DNA from 3 places in the Arthrobacter sp. BK1 genome. Region 1 is predicted to be linked to each of the others. Evidence: riboswitches for the same ligand, from Rfam matches in the RefSeq annotation. Region 1 holds a riboswitch; each other region holds the start of a gene.
What was found. A riboswitch is a leader RNA that binds a small molecule or an ion and turns the genes downstream of it on or off. The one in region 1 is predicted to bind thiamine pyrophosphate.

Region 1 (4,851 bases):
CGCCGCTCTTCCCGCCGCGCCAGTCGCCCATGCCGGGGCCGCCGTTGGTGGCGTGGCGGTGGGGGGCGTGGTGGTAATCCAAAAGCGTGGTGGTCTGGTGGTCCACACGGAGGATGACGTCGCCGCCGTCGCCGCCGTTGCCGCCGTCGGGTCCGCCGAGAGGCTTGAACTTCTCGCGGTGGACCGAGACACAGCCGTGGCCGCCGGTACCGCCGGATACGTGCAGTACTACCCGGTCTACAAAGCTCGCCACGTGGATCTCCTCAGTGCTGTTTCCTGGACGCCCGCAGGCACCAAGACGATTGTAATGCGGTTAAAAGAACAGTGGAGCGGACCAACAGGTCCGCTCCACCACTTCAGAACTATTTGTTACTCTGCGGCTGCAGCAGCAACGATGTTGACTACGCGGCGACCGCGGCGGGTGCCGAATTCGACAGCTCCCGGGGTCAGTGCGAACAGGGTGTCGTCGCCGCCACGGCCTACGCCGGCGCCCGGGTGGAAGTGGGTGCCGCGCTGGCGGACGATGATCTCGCCTGCGGAAACTACCTGGCCGCCGAAGCGCTTGACGCCGAGGTACTGGGCGTTGGAGTCACGACCGTTGCGAGTGGAGCTCGCGCCTTTTTTATGTGCCATTTGAAATGCCTGCCTCTAAATTCTGGGGAATCTGCTGAAAACCTGAACAGTAACGAAAGGTTACTTGATACCAGTGATCTTGACCTTGGTCAGTTCCTGACGGTGACCCTGGCGCTTCTTGTAACCGGTCTTGTTCTTGAACTTCTGGATGACGATCTTCGGACCGCGAAGGTCATTGAGGATCTCAGCCGTGACAGTTACCTTGGCCAGGTCCGCAGCTGCGGCAGTGACCTTCTCACCGTCGACCAGGAGCAGGACGGGCAGCTCAATGGTGCTGCCAGCTCCACCGGCGACGCGGTTGAGGGTAACGAAGTCTCCAACGGAGACCTTCTCTTGCCGGCCGCCTGCGCGGACAATCGCGTACACCACTTGGGAACTCACTTCTCTCGACGTTTATTACTAGATTTGCGTGCGGAACCTGGGTCCATAATTGGCTGGGCTCTCGCTGTGCCTCAACGCCGTGGGGTCGTAACCCAAGTGTTGGCGTAAGCACCGAAGATCTAGAATACGCTAATTTTGCCTTCGGCCGCAAATGAGGCTGGTTACGGCCGGTTGACTGTGATAGGACCCACAAACAGGTACTGCACCGACAACCAGGAACCGTGCCCGACTATCGTACCGGCTGGAACCGCCGTTGACGTTCAGGCGTGCAGGCGTGGCGCGTCGAAGAATTCCACTTCGAAGCGGCAGGACTGGCCGAAGGCTGCCATCATGGCTGCCCTCTCGTCCTCCGAGCCGCTGCGGCCCGCGTCGTCTGCCATGGCGATGGCCTCCCGGGTGGCCTGCGCGAAGTCCTCGTCTGCGTAGGTCCGCAGCCATTCGGCGTAGGGGTGCGACGCGGGGGCGCCGGCAGCGATGAACTCCCCGTGAAGCGTCTGCCCCACTTCGGCGTACAGCCAGAAGCACGGAAGGACAGCAGCCACCAGCACGGCGTAGCTGCCTGAGGTTGAGGCCGCCAGCAGGTGGTCCACGTAGGACTTGGTGACCGGCCCCAGGCCCGGCTCCACTGCGCGGGAACTGAGCCAGCTCCGGTGCAGCTCGGACTCGACCTCGAGGCACTGCTGCGCGGAGCGGGCCCAGAACAGCTGGGCCGCCTCAGTGGGCGCCAGCGCGCTGGCGCGGGCCAGCACCCGTGAGTAACCGTTGAGGTAGATGGCGTCCTGCGCGAGGTAGTAGGTGAACTGCGCCTCTCCCAGCGTGCCGGCCGCGAGGTCACGGATGAACTCCAGCCCATAGATGGATTCCAGCTCAGGAGCGGCTTCCCCGCGCAGGAGTTCAGCGAATTCGCCCTTATCCAGCTCCCGCTTCCGGTGGTGGAAGTGGTGGACCGGGCCGTTGCCGCCGCCAACGTCAAGCTGGCCGGAGGCCTGGAGCGCGCCGGCCAGCCAGGGCTTCACCTGGCGCAGCGAGGCTTCCCAGTCGCCCAGCCGGGCCTGCACGGCAGCCATTGCCGATGACAGCGAGCAGCCGGTGCCGTGGCTGTTCGGCGTGGGTACGCGCTCCCCCGCAAACTCCACCACCTCCTGCGAAAGCAGTCCCCCGGCATTGACCAGGGCGTCCGGGCAAGTATCGCCGTCGAGGTGCCCTCCCTTGACCAGGATGGTGGCGCCGGTGGCGGCAGATAGCCGGCGTCCTTGCCCCAGGGCCTCTTCCCAGTCCTGCGCCTGCGGCTCGCCGAGAAGAAGGGCGAGTTCCACCAGGTTTGGTGTGATCAGGTCCGCGAGCTGAAGCAGTTCCCCCAGGGCATCTTCAGCCGATTCCTTCAGGAGCCTGTCCCCGCTGGTGGCGACCATTACCGGGTCCAGGACGACGACGGCGGGGCGGACTTTTTCGAGCCACCCACGAACCACCGCTATCACCTCAGCTTCGCCCAGCATGCCGATCTTGACGGCGTCGATGGTGATGTCGTCACTGATGGCCTCAAGCTGCTCGGCCAGGAAGGCAGCGGGCGGGACGTGGACGGCCCGCACTCCCCGGGTGTTCTGGGCGGTCAGGGCGGTGATGGCGGCCATCCCGTAGCCGCCGAATGCTGCAATGCTTTTCAGGTCCGCCTGGATGCCGGCACCGCCTGATGGATCAGAGCCCGCGATTGACAGAACGCGCGGAATTTCCCGCCGCACGTGGCCGGCCCTGGGCCGGCTTTGCGGTGCCTGGGCCGGGGTGGGTGCTTGGCCCCGGGTGGGTGCGGGAGAAGGCGCCGCTGCGGAGACGCCGGCAGCCGGGGACAGGACAAGAGTAGAAGCCAAGGAGACATCCCTTCGCCGGTGCTAACCGGACAGGTTCAACGGGTCTGGATCTCAGCCGGCACTGTGCGCGGCACCCCGTGTCAGTGGTTCAGCCTAGCGTTTCGCGCAGGCTCCGGCCTTCCGTGACGTTATGGGACAGCGCCTGCATCCCGCGGGCCGCCGGTTAACGCGCGATGCCCGGCCCCGCCTGTGAAGAACAGGCGCGGCCGGGCATCCCGGACCTGGTTGGTCAGAGCTCTGAGGCCGGAACCCCTACACCGAGGATGATGGGCGCCTCCGCAGCCGGTTTGTCAGCAACGGCAACCTTGGCGGGTTCCGGTGCCTTGGCGGCGTGGGAGTGCCCGGTGGCAGCCACCGGAGCGGCCTCGTGATGCTCCACCGAAGTGGCATTGGCTGCGCCCTGGGCTCGGCTGGCACTGCGGTTACGCCGCGGGCGGCGGTTGCGTGACTGGTCCGCGGTGTGGTCCGAGTAGTCCTTCTCCTCCGCGGCGGGCTGCCGGCGTGCCGGCTCGCTGGCGGCAGGAAGAGTCTCGGCCGGTGCTGCGACTGCCGGCTTGGATTCAGCAGCCGCGGCTTCAGCACCAGTGGCTTCAGGCCCAGTGGCTTCAGGCCCGGCAACCGGCGCCCCCAGATTGGCAAAGGCCTCGGCAAGACGGTCCAGCGTCAGGGCAGGCGACTGCGGGTGGTCCGCGTGGTGCTCTACGAAGGGCAGGACAACCTGCTCTCCGCCGAAGGTCAGCACTGCACCGGGGCGTCCGGCAGAGTCGGTTTCGGTCCGTTCCGCCGTTGCTGCTGCCGGTGACGTGGCCGGTGCCGGTGAAGGTGCCGGCGCTGTTGCCTTCGCCGGTGCCCCTGCGGCAGCCTGGCCTGCGGCGCTGATTGCCTGTGCCACCTCGTCTTCGTGCAGGTGTGCAGCATGTGCGGCAGCGGCGATGTTTGCCAGTGCCGCCCTGGTGGCCTCCGCCTTGGCGTGGCGCTCGGCGTCGCTGGGGTCAGGGTGGACCGTATGGATCTGAACCGGGGCGGCCGGCGCGACGTCGAGGGGCTGGCCGCCGCGGCCACGGCGGCGCTTGCGGTCGTTGCGGCCGCCGGGCTGGCTGTCTCCGCGGGTCACATCCATGCGCTGGTCAGGGCGCTGATCGGTGCGCGGCGCGTCCGCGCGGTGGCTGTCTGCACGCTGCACATGGTGTTCGGCAGCGACAGTATTGGCCCGGCGATGTTCCACGGGGTCGTCGTGGGTGACGATTCCGCGGCCGGCACAGGTTTCGCACTGCTCCCCGAAGACCTCCAGGAGCCCCGTGCCCATCCGTTTGCGCGTCATCTGGACCAGGCCCAGCGATGTCACTTCGGCGACCTGGTGCTTGGTGCGGTCGCGGCCCAGGCATTCCACCATGCGCCGCAGCACCAGATCACGGTTGGACTCGAGCACCATGTCGATGAAGTCGATGACAATGATGCCGCCGATATCGCGGAGCCGGAGCTGCCGGACCACTTCCTCGGCTGCTTCGAGGTTGTTCTTGGTGACTGTCTCCTCGAGGTTGCCGCCGCTGCCGGTAAATTTGCCGGTGTTGACGTCCACCACGGTCATGGCTTCGGTCCGGTCGATGACCAGGGACCCGCCGGACGGCAGGAAAACCTTGCGTTCGAGTGCCTTGTGGATCTGTTCGTCGATCCGCCAGGCAGCGAAGATGTCCTGGTCCTTGGTCCACTTTTCCAGGCGGCCCACCAGATCCGGGGCAACGTAGGTGACGTAGGCCTCGATGGTGTCCCAGGCTTCTTCGCCGGAGACGATCAGCTTGGAGAAGTCCTCGTTGAAGACGTCGCGGACAACCTTGATGGTGAGGTCAGGTTCGCCGTAGAGGAGCTCCGGGGCGAGGATCTTCGTGGAGGTGGACTGGCTTTCGATGCCCTCCCACTGGGCCCGCAGACGGTTGATGTCATGCGTGAGCTCCTCTTCGGAGGCGCCTTCGGC
Region 2 (4,851 bases), 1.5 Mb from region 1:
GTCAAGGCCCTGCGGCGGCGGCAACAGTGGAGGTCCGCGATGCACGAAAACTCGAGGTACGGGTACTCGATGCAGGGACATGCGGCCGCAACTTTCCGTGCCGCGCTGCTCGCGGCGCTCTGCCTGCTGCTGGCCGCGTGGGCCCTGGCAATGGCTCCGGCGGCCAGCGCCGCACCGTCACCGGGCGACGGCGCCGAGCAGGCCCTGGGCAACGACATCTCCTGGCCCCAGTGCGGCAAGGCCTTCCCCAAAGCTCCGGCCTTCGGCATCGTGGGTGTGAACAACGGCCTCGCCAACGCCACCAACCCTTGCCTCGCCGAACAGCTCCGCTGGGCTGAGGCCATCAGTGTGAACCCGACAGACCAGCCATCAGTTGCCCTTTACGTCAACACCGCCAACCCGGGCCTTGCCGGCTCATGGTGGCCCGCCAGCAACGATTACCCGGCCGGCCAGACAGTCGCCAACCCCTACGGAACGTGCGAAACCAAGGATGTGGGTGCGGCCTGCGCCTATATGTACGGCTACGCCAAGGCCTATGACAACGCGCACATCCGCGGCATTGAGCGGCCCGGGGACTACCTCTGGTGGCTGGACGTGGAAACGGACAACAGCTGGTCCACCGACAGGAACTCCAACCGCGCAGTCCTCGAAGGCATGACAACGTTCTATCAAAGCATCGGGGCCGACGTCGGAATCTACTCCTCCGGGTACCAGTGGGGGCTGATCGTGGGGATCGTCGACGGGTCCAGCAACCTCTACGGCCTGCCCAGCTGGCTGGCAGGCGCCCGCACGGCAGCAGGGGCGGAAGCCAACTGCTCAGATGCGCCGCTGACGGCCGGCGGTGACGTAGCCCTGACCCAGTTTGTGTCGCAGGGCTTCGATTACGACTACTCGTGCGAGTAGCCAACCCGCGCGATCAGCTGAGTCGTGCGGTCAGCGCCAGACGAAGTTCCAGGTCCCCAGGCCGGCAGCTGACACGACGGCGGCGGCCGCAATCAGCACGCCGCCCAGTAAAACCCAGATGTCCAGGACCGAGTAGGTGGATTCCCGCGCCCAGGTCCTCTGCGCGCTGCCAAAACCGCGGGCTTCCATGGTGACCGCCAGGCGGGAGGCCCGCCGGATGGCCTGGACCAGCAGCCCGAAGCTCTGGCCCAGTGTTGCGCGCAACCGTTGCAGCGGACTTCCGTGCGAGCCCACGCCCCGGGCCCGCCGCGCCATCCCGATGGTCTGCCATTCCTCAGCCATGAGCCCCACGAGCCGCATCGCCGCCAGGGTGCCGAGCACAAAGCGGTGCGGCAGTTTTGCCTTCTGGGCCAGCGCATCGGCGAGGTCGGTCGGGTCAGTGCAGCTCATCAGCAGGATGGCCGGAAGCGCGATCGCCAGCCCGCGGAGCATAAAACCAAGCCCCAGCTGCAGCGAACCTTCGCTGATGGACCAGATCCCGGCATCGAGCAGCACGGCGCCGCTGTCCGCCGCAACGATCGCTGTGCTCCAGCCGCCCAGGGCCGCCGCGAGGATCAGCGGCCAGCCCCGCTGCCACAACAGGCCCAATGTCAGCCCGGCCAAGGGAAAGAGCGCCAACTCGGCCACCAGTGCCGTGGTGGCGGAGACCCAGTCGATGGAAAGGGCCAGCACCAGGGTGATCAGGAAGACCGCCGTGAACTTCGCCAGCGGGTTGGCCCGGGTGAGGACGGAGTGGTTGCCTCGCAGGTTCAGTTCGGCCCTCATGAGGCGCCGGCTTCCAGGCGGGCCCCGCCGATTGAGGCGGGCCCCAGGTGCAGTTCCGTACCGCCCAGGACCGCGCTGAACTCCTGATCGTGCGTCACCGAGACCACTGCCGTTCCGGCATCGAGAAGTTCAGACAGGAAGGACGCGAGCTCCGCCCAGGTGTTGGCATCCTGGCCGAAGGTCGGCTCGTCCAGTACCAGCACCTTGGGGTGCGCTGCCAGGACCGTAGCCACGGAGAGCCGCCGCTTCTCGCCGCCGGACAGTGTGTACGGATTCGCGTCCACCAGGTGCGTCAGGCGGAGCCGTTCGAGCAGCTCATCCACCCGTTCCTCCCCATGCCCGAGGTGACGCGGGCCGAACATCAGCTCATCCAGCACACGCCCGGTGACGAACTGGTGCTCGGGTTCCTGGAAGACCGTTCCGATGCGCGAAATCAGACGGTTCGCTTTCCATCTGAAGGGGTCGATCCCGGCTCCCAGGCTCAGATCCACGGCGGCGGAAACCTTGCCGCGGACCGGCGCGAGCAGTCCTGCGAGGGTCAGCGCGAACGTGGACTTCCCGGCCCCGTTGGGACCGGTCACCGTCAGTGCCTGGCCGGCCCGGACCTGTGCCGTCACGCCCTCCTGGACCGGCACCGGCGGGATGGTCCTGAAGCCCCGGCGGCGCGGACGCCCGCGGGAGACGGCCAGGTTTTCGGCGGCGAGCAGCAGGTCGCCGGAGCCGGCGGAAGTGCGGCTGCGCGTATCGGGGAGGTACCCCGGCACCCAGACACCGGCCCCGATCAGCATCTCCCGCGCCTCGGCGAGGACCTGGTCCGGCGGACCGTCCAGCAGGACAGCCGAAGCGTTGGCCGAGCCGGGCTGCAGCACCACAATCCGGTCCACCAGGTCCTTCCAGACGGACACCCGGTGTTCCACCACCACCAGCGTTGCGCCGGTCTTGTCCAGGCAGCGGCCCACGGCGTCACGGACTTCGAGCACCCCGGCGGGATCGAGGTTGGCCGTCGGTTCGTCGAGCAGGATCAGCCCGGGCCGCATCGCCAAAATGCCGGCGAGCGCCAAGCGCTGCTTCTGCCCGCCGGACAGGGCCGACGTCGGGTGGTCCAGCGGAAGCCGCGTGGCACCACGCCGTGCGGCACCTTCCTCGCCGTCGGCACTTCGCAGCCCGACGTCGTCGAGCGCTTCATGGACCCGCCGCCAGATCTCGTCCCGCGGAACGGCCAGGTTTTCGGCGCCGAAGGCGACGTCGTCGCCGAGGCGCGAGAGGACCACCTGGGTTTCCGGGTCCTGCTGCATCAGCCCGGATCGTCCGCGCTGCCCGCGGGGGGCAGCGCCGTCGATCAGGAGCGAACCGGTCTCATCGGCGTCGTCCCCTTCATCCCCCAGCACCCCGGCCAGTGCGTGCAGCAGCGTGGATTTGCCCGCGCCGGAAGGGCCCAGCAGGAGCACCCGCTCGCCCGGAGCGATGTCGAGGTCGAGCCCCTGGACTGCAGGGGCTGACCTGCCGGAGTGGCGCCAGCCCCAACCGCGCGCGGTCACCGCGGCGGGGCGCACCAGTGCCGCGGTGCCGGCGTCGGAAGCGGTCATCAGCTGAAGACAGGCTCCGAAGCTGCCTTTCGTGAGGCGAAGGAGCTGAGCACGCCGGTCCGGGCCAGGCCGCGGGTGGCGATCCAGGACAGCGCGCCCGCAATCACGGCGCCGGAGATAGTGCAGAACAGGATGTAGGCGAGCTTGTCACCGGGTTCGTAGGCGATGTTCCAGCCCCACGGGAGGAAGGAGTCGTTCAGGCCGCAGAACAGACCCGCGCCGGCGCCGGCCAGCAACGCGACGATCAGGTTGTACTTCTGGTGCAGGAACGAGCCGAACCTGAACTTGCCGTACACCAGCAGGAAGAACACCAACTCGGCGCCCAGGCCCTGGAGGAGTCCGGAGATCAGCACCGTGGCGCCGTACTGGGAGCCCATGATGAGTTCGCCGGTGGCGGCGACGGTTTCGCAGAAGATCGCCGCGCCCGGCTTGCGGATGATAAGCATGCCCAGCACCGCGGGGATCATCCAGCCGCCGGCCAGCAGGCCTGTCAGCGGGGGGTAAACGGCGTTCATCGGCGCGGACACAATGCCGGCGCCCTGTGACCATGCCCAGAAAATCACGCCGCCGGCGATCGCGATAAGCGCGGCCACCACAATGTCCACGACGCGCCAGGTGTTGCCGGTCTTCTTATTCAATGCTGCAGTGCTCATATGTGGTCCTCCTGAGGAACAGGAGGGGAAAGTGCACCCGGCCCGCGGCGTTGCCGCCGTCGCCGGACACTTCGAGAACTCGACTCCCTTGCGCCGGTACTAACCGGATCAGGTTCGAGGGTCTGCGGCTGTCCGCACTCTCAGCGCCCACCCTTGGTTTCCCTGGCAATGCCAGTGATGCCCGACGGCGGCGCTCCCCTGTCGTAAATAAATCTGCCCTGTTGGGCGTGGTCCAGTTTACACCGCCGGGCCGGTAGATTGTGGGCCATGACCTCTGACTCCTCGTCCGTGACAGCCTTTGATCCCGACTCCGCCGAGGACCAGCCCCGCGCCGCCCTCGAGGCACTGATAGCGCGGATCGATAGTGAGATCTCCGAGCTGCAGTTCCCGCGTTTCACCAAGGATGACTCCCTCAACCTGGGGCTCCTGCTGGTGGAGCTGGGGAAGAGCCGGAAGCTGACCATCGCCATCGACATCACCAAGGCTGACCAGGTCCTGTTCCATGTGGCGCTGGACGGAGCCACGCCGGACAACGAGCACTGGATACGCGCGAAGCAGCGCACCGCCGCACGGTATGAGATTCCCTCATTACTCGTCGGGCTGCGCGGCCGGCTGGGTGGCGGGCGGCTCGAGGACCAGGGCTGGTACGACGAGTCCACGTACGCGGCCCACGGCGGTTCCTTCCCCGTCTACGTCGCCGGGGTGGGTGCCGTGGCCACCGTGACGGTTTCGGGCCTGCCCCAGCAGGAGGACCACGATCTTGTGGTGGAGGCGCTGCGGGAGATCCTGGCGTCCATGCGAACCGGGAGCTGAGGGCTCCGGCAGCTGTGGGCTCAGGGAGCTGAGCGGCCCCGTTCTCTGAGGGCTCTGGCAGCTGAGGGGCG
Region 3 (4,851 bases), 440 kb from region 1:
CACTGCGGCAGCGGCGGCACTGGCTGCCTCCGCAGCGGCAACATCACGCCCGGTGACCTCGCCTCCGGCGTCGTGGGAGGTGTAGCGGATGAACACGCGGTTGTACCGCCAGTCCAGATCAGGGTGATGGTTCTGTTCTTCCGCGGAACGTCCGACGGCGGCAATCAGCTCGAGTGCCGCGGCCGACGTCGGCGCCTTGTAGACAGTGACCAGACCACCGAGCCGGTACCGCCAGTCCGGCAGTGTTGCCAGGACGGCGTCGATATGGTCCCTGGTGAGTATGTCTTCCTTGCCGGCCACAGCGGCCTCCTTGGCTCGCGCTCCAGAGCCCGGCCCGGCGAATGGCAGCAGGCACCTGCCTAGAGGAACTCTGCCCGGCCTTCCATGGCCGATGACGCCAGGGCGTGCTCGCGGCGCGGTATCCTGCCGGCCGCTTTCGCCAGCCTACCGGCGATAACGGCGTGTTTAAAGGCTTCGCCCATCAGGGCCGGGTTCTGGGCGCGCGTGACCGCGGTGGCCAGCAGTACCGCATCGCAGCCCAGTTCCATGGCCAGGGCAGCGTCCGATGCCGTCCCAATGCCGGCGTCCAGCACCACGGGAACCGACGCCCGCGAAACAATCAGTTCGATGTTGTGCGGGTTGAGGATACCCAGGCCCGTCCCGATCGGAGCGCCCAGCGGCATCACAGCAGTGGCACCGAGGTTCTCCAGCCGAAGGGCAAGGACCGGGTCATCGTTGGTATAGGCGAAAACCTTGAAACCCCGGTTCACCAGCTGTTCCGTGGCGTCAAGCAGCTCCACGGCGTCCGGCAGCAGGGTCTGTTCGTCGGCGATGACTTCCAGCTTGATCCAGTCGGTCTCGAGCGCCTCGCGGGCCAGTTCAGCCGTCATGACCGCATCGCGGGAGGTGAAACAGCCTGCCGTGTTGGGCAGGACCCGGATCCCGTGATCCACCAGGAGCTGGAACAGGGATCCCGATTCGGCCGGCGAATAGCGCCTCATGGCCACCGTGGTCAGTTCGGTGCCCGAGGCCAGCAGTGCCGCGCCCAAGCCGTCCAGGCTCGGGGCGCCACCGGTGCCCATGATCAGGCGGGAACCGAGCCCGACGCCGTCGATGATCAGGGGGTCGTTGGGCACTGCCTTTTCTTTTCCACTTGTGGGGATGGTGCCGGTTTCCGTCATGGTGTCAGCCTCCCTGGACTGCAGTAACGAGTTCGACGTCGTCACCCTCGGCGAGCGCTGTGACGAACCACTGGCTGCGGGGTACTACTTCGGAATTGCGGGCCACGGCCACGCCAAGTTTCCGGCCGTCGGTCGCCTGGCCGCCGGCTGAGAGGGGACGGCCGGTGACCTGGCTGACCAGGGCGGTGATGGAGGCGTCGTCGGCCACGGCATGGCGGGAGCCGTTGAGGATGATGTTCATGCTGATTCCTTTTGCTGGTGCGTACGTGAAAACCTGGTGGGACCCATGGCTTCCCAGCGCTGGTCCTCCCGGCCGTCCATCAGGTCCCGGCAGATGGCTGCCGCCGCAGGAGCGAGCAGCACACCGTGGCGGAAGAACCCGGTGGCGATGATCAGCCCATGGATGCCGGTGACCCGCCCCAGGAGGGGTGCGTTGTCCGGGGTGGCGGGGCGCGCCCTGGCGGTACTTTCGAGGAGTTCCAGCTCCGACACTGCCGGCACCAGGACCTGGGCATCACGCAGCAGTTGGTAGACGCCGCCGGCGGAGACGGCCGAAGCCGTTGCGGCAAGGTCCCCCGCCGCCCCCTCCCCCGCTGACAGCGCGTCCTCACGCTGGGTGGCGCCGATCACCACCGTGCCGTCCTGGCGCGGAACCAGATAGACCGGCACCCCGTGGACCAGTCCGCGGACAGTGGAAGTGACCAGCGGGCGGAGGTGCCGGGGAACGGCCAGCCGCAGGATGTCGCCATGAACAGGCCGGAGGGGAAGGTGCAGGCCTTCCGGCAGGCCCTCAAGAGCGGCCGCCTGCAATCCGTTGGCCACAATGGTCTCGCGGGCACGGATGGTTCCTCCGCGGGCCAGCCTCACCCCGGTGACGCGGCCGTCTGCCCAGAGGATCGCCGTGGCCCGGTCCGCCACGGCGAATCCTCCGGCGGCCCCGTCAACAGCGCTTCCTGCGCCTGGCTCATGGGTGGCCAGCAGCTCCCGCAGGGACGCCACCAGCTTCCGGGGATCCACCTGGTGGTCCGCGGCAATTTCCAAAGCGCAGGAGATGGCCGGACTGAGGAGGCTCTCCTTGGCCCTCGCCCCGCGGATGGTGAGGGGTTCAACCAGGAGGCCGTTGGCCTGCTGCACTGTACGCAGGTCCATCAGGGCCCGGCGGTCTGCAGCGTCCGCGCCGACGGCGAGGGTCGGCGTCGTCAGGTAGCCGGGGTCCGGGGCTCCCGCCGCCGCAAGGGCGGCCGCAAAAGCCGGCCACAGGCTGGACGCCTCGAGCATCAGTTCGAGGAGATTTTCCTCCTGGTAGTGGAGTTCACTGACCGGGGCGAGCATACCGGCCGCCGCCCAGCTGGCGCCCTGCCCCGGGGCGTCGTCGATCACGGCCACAGAGCGGCCCGAGCGCCTCGCTTCCCAGGCAATGCAATGGCCGACGACTCCACCGCCGATCACCGCCACGTCAGCATGGATTGTCTGCTCAGCGTGAAGCATCAAGGGGTTCCTTCCCTACGCCGGTACTAGCCGGATCAGGTCAAGCGGTCGGCTCTGATGCCCTCTCAGCCCGGCAGCTTTATGACGGCTGCTACGGGCTCCCGCAGTACCCGCCCAGTTTAGGGGAATTAGGCTGGCTTCCATGAACGTGACTTCCGCACCCTCTTCCAGCACATCCGCCGCCGGCTCCACACCGGATCCCGCCAGCGGCCTCCCCGTCAGTGCCAGGCTCTACCTCTGCACCGATGCACGCCGGGACCGCGGGGACTTTGGCGAGTTCGTCGAAGCGGCGTTTGCCGGCGGCGTGGACATCATCCAGCTCCGCGACAAGGGGATCGAGGCGGCCGAGGAACTGGAACTTTTGGCGGTGCTCCGGGCGGCAGCCGAACGCCACGGGCGGCTGTGGGCGGTCAATGACCGAGCGGACATTGCGCTGCTTTCGGGCGCGCCGGTCTTCCACATCGGGCAGCAGGATCTGCCGGTGGCATCGGCCCGCTCGCTGCTTGGTGCGAACGGGCTGATCGGGCTTTCCACGCACACCACGGAACAGGTGGAGGGCGCGCTCCGGCTCTCGTCCGCCCTGTCCACGCCCGACGGCGGCCTGGACTATTTCTGTGTCGGTCCGGTGTGGGCCACACCCACCAAGCCCGGGCGGGCCGCCGTCGGCCTTGACCTGGTGCGGTACGCCGCCGAGGCGGTACGGGCGGCCGGCGGCGAGCAGGCCACCGTACCGTGGTTCGCAATCGGTGGAATCGATCTGGACAACGTCGAACAGGTGGTGGCCGCCGGGGCCGGCAGGATTGTGGTGGTGCGTGCCATCACGGAGGCTTCCGATCCAGCGGCAGCGGCCGCAGCGCTCCTGGCAGCCCTGGACGGGGGTGCCGTCTGATACCGGCGGCCTGAAAACCCAGCCGCCGGCCGGGCCAAGGCGTGCACGATCCGCGAAAATCGGGTTAGTCTGATTTTTGTGTCACATCATCGTTTGGCTCCCTACGTCCGCGAACACACCAACGCCCTGGAAGCGGCTCTGAGTGCACTTCGGACTGAGCTGGAGCTGCCGGGACCCTACCCGGAGGAGGCGGTCCGGGACGCCGAGGCCGCCGTCGCCTCACACGAACTGCCTGAAGCGGACCTGACACACATCGAGTTCCTCACCGTCGATCCGGCATCGTCCACGGATCTTGACCAGGCGCTGTTCATTGAGCGTGACGACGCCGGATACCGCGTCCTGTACGCCATCGCCGACGTGCCGTCCTTCGTCCGCCCCGGAGGCGGCCTCGACGCAGAGACCCGCCGGCGTGGCCAGACGTTCTACGCTCCCGACGGCCGCATCCCGCTGCACCCGGAGGTCATCAGCGAGGGAGCCGGGAGCCTGCTTGCCGGCCAGCTTTGCTCCGCCTTCGTCTGGGAGTTCGAACTGGATGACGCCGCCCAGGTTTCCTCCGTGGCTGTCCGCCGGGCCAGGATGTCCAGCCGGGCCAAGCTCTCCTACAAGGGTGTCCAGGCCGAGCTGGACGCCGGCTCGGACAACCCGGTGCTGCAGCTTCTGAAGGAAGTGGGGCTGAAGCGCGTCGAGCTGGAGCGCCAGCGCGGCGGGGCAAGCCTGAACATGCCTGAGCAGGAAATCGTCCAACTGCCCGACGGCGGCTACCGCATTGCCGCGGCACCCCAGCTTCCGGTGGAGGACTGGAATGCCCAGATATCCCTGATGACAGGGATGGCCGCCGCCCAGCTCATGCTTGACGGGAAGGTGGGGATACTGCGCACCATGCCCGCCCCGGACGAGAGATCACTGCGTCATTTCCGCATCCAGACCGAAGCCCTGGGCAGACCGTGGGACGGAAAAATCACCTACGGCGAATACCTCCGCAGCCTCGATCCGACCGACCCCCGGCAACTGGCCATCCTGCACTCCGCCGGCATGCTGTTCCGTGGTGCCAGCTACACGGCATTTGACGGAACAGTTCCGGACGATGCCATCCAGTCAGCCATCGGCGCCGCCTACGCCCACACCACGGCACCGCTCCGGCGGCTGATCGACCGTTTTGTCCTGGTGATCTGCGAGGCCCTGAGCAACGGCCGGCCTGTACCGGACTGGGCGCGGGAAGCACTGCCGTCCCTGCCGGAGATCATGGCAGGCTCCGATCAGCTGGCGGCCCGGATGGAGCGGATGGCACTGGAC

Region 2: it holds a riboswitch for thiamine pyrophosphate, as region 1 does, so the genes downstream of both, AC1MCA_RS11725 (ECF transporter S component) here and thiD (bifunctional hydroxymethylpyrimidine kinase/phosphomethylpyrimidine kinase) in region 1, are expected to answer to the same signal.
Region 3: it holds a riboswitch for thiamine pyrophosphate, as region 1 does, so the genes downstream of both, thiO (glycine oxidase ThiO) here and thiD (bifunctional hydroxymethylpyrimidine kinase/phosphomethylpyrimidine kinase) in region 1, are expected to answer to the same signal.

The regions. Positions count from the first base shown of each region.
Region 1 covers NZ_CM155263.1:4,130,058-4,134,908, reverse strand. The annotation lists gene obgE (GTPase ObgE) at 1-253, opposite strand, end outside; gene rpmA (50S ribosomal protein L27) at 370-633, opposite strand; gene rplU (50S ribosomal protein L21) at 694-1,002, opposite strand; gene thiD (bifunctional hydroxymethylpyrimidine kinase/phosphomethylpyrimidine kinase) at 1,275-2,753, opposite strand; TPP riboswitch at 2,870-2,967, opposite strand; gene AC1MCA_RS18915 (Rne/Rng family ribonuclease) at 3,109-4,851, opposite strand, start outside.
Region 2 covers NZ_CM155263.1:2,588,456-2,593,306, reverse strand. The annotation lists gene AC1MCA_RS11740 (glycoside hydrolase family 25 domain-containing protein) at 40-903, shown strand; gene AC1MCA_RS11735 (energy-coupling factor transporter transmembrane component T family protein) at 934-1,728, opposite strand; gene AC1MCA_RS11730 (ABC transporter ATP-binding protein) at 1,725-3,314, opposite strand; gene AC1MCA_RS11725 (ECF transporter S component) at 3,314-3,967, opposite strand; TPP riboswitch at 4,035-4,177, opposite strand; gene AC1MCA_RS11720 (heme-degrading domain-containing protein) at 4,235-4,780, shown strand.
Region 3 covers NZ_CM155263.1:3,685,369-3,690,219, reverse strand. The annotation lists gene AC1MCA_RS16920 (4a-hydroxytetrahydrobiopterin dehydratase) at 1-300, opposite strand, end outside; gene AC1MCA_RS16915 (thiazole synthase) at 360-1,181, opposite strand; gene thiS (sulfur carrier protein ThiS) at 1,186-1,422, opposite strand; gene thiO (glycine oxidase ThiO) at 1,419-2,669, opposite strand; TPP riboswitch at 2,664-2,784, opposite strand; gene thiE (thiamine phosphate synthase) at 2,812-3,558, shown strand; gene AC1MCA_RS16895 (RNB domain-containing ribonuclease) at 3,637-4,851, shown strand, end outside.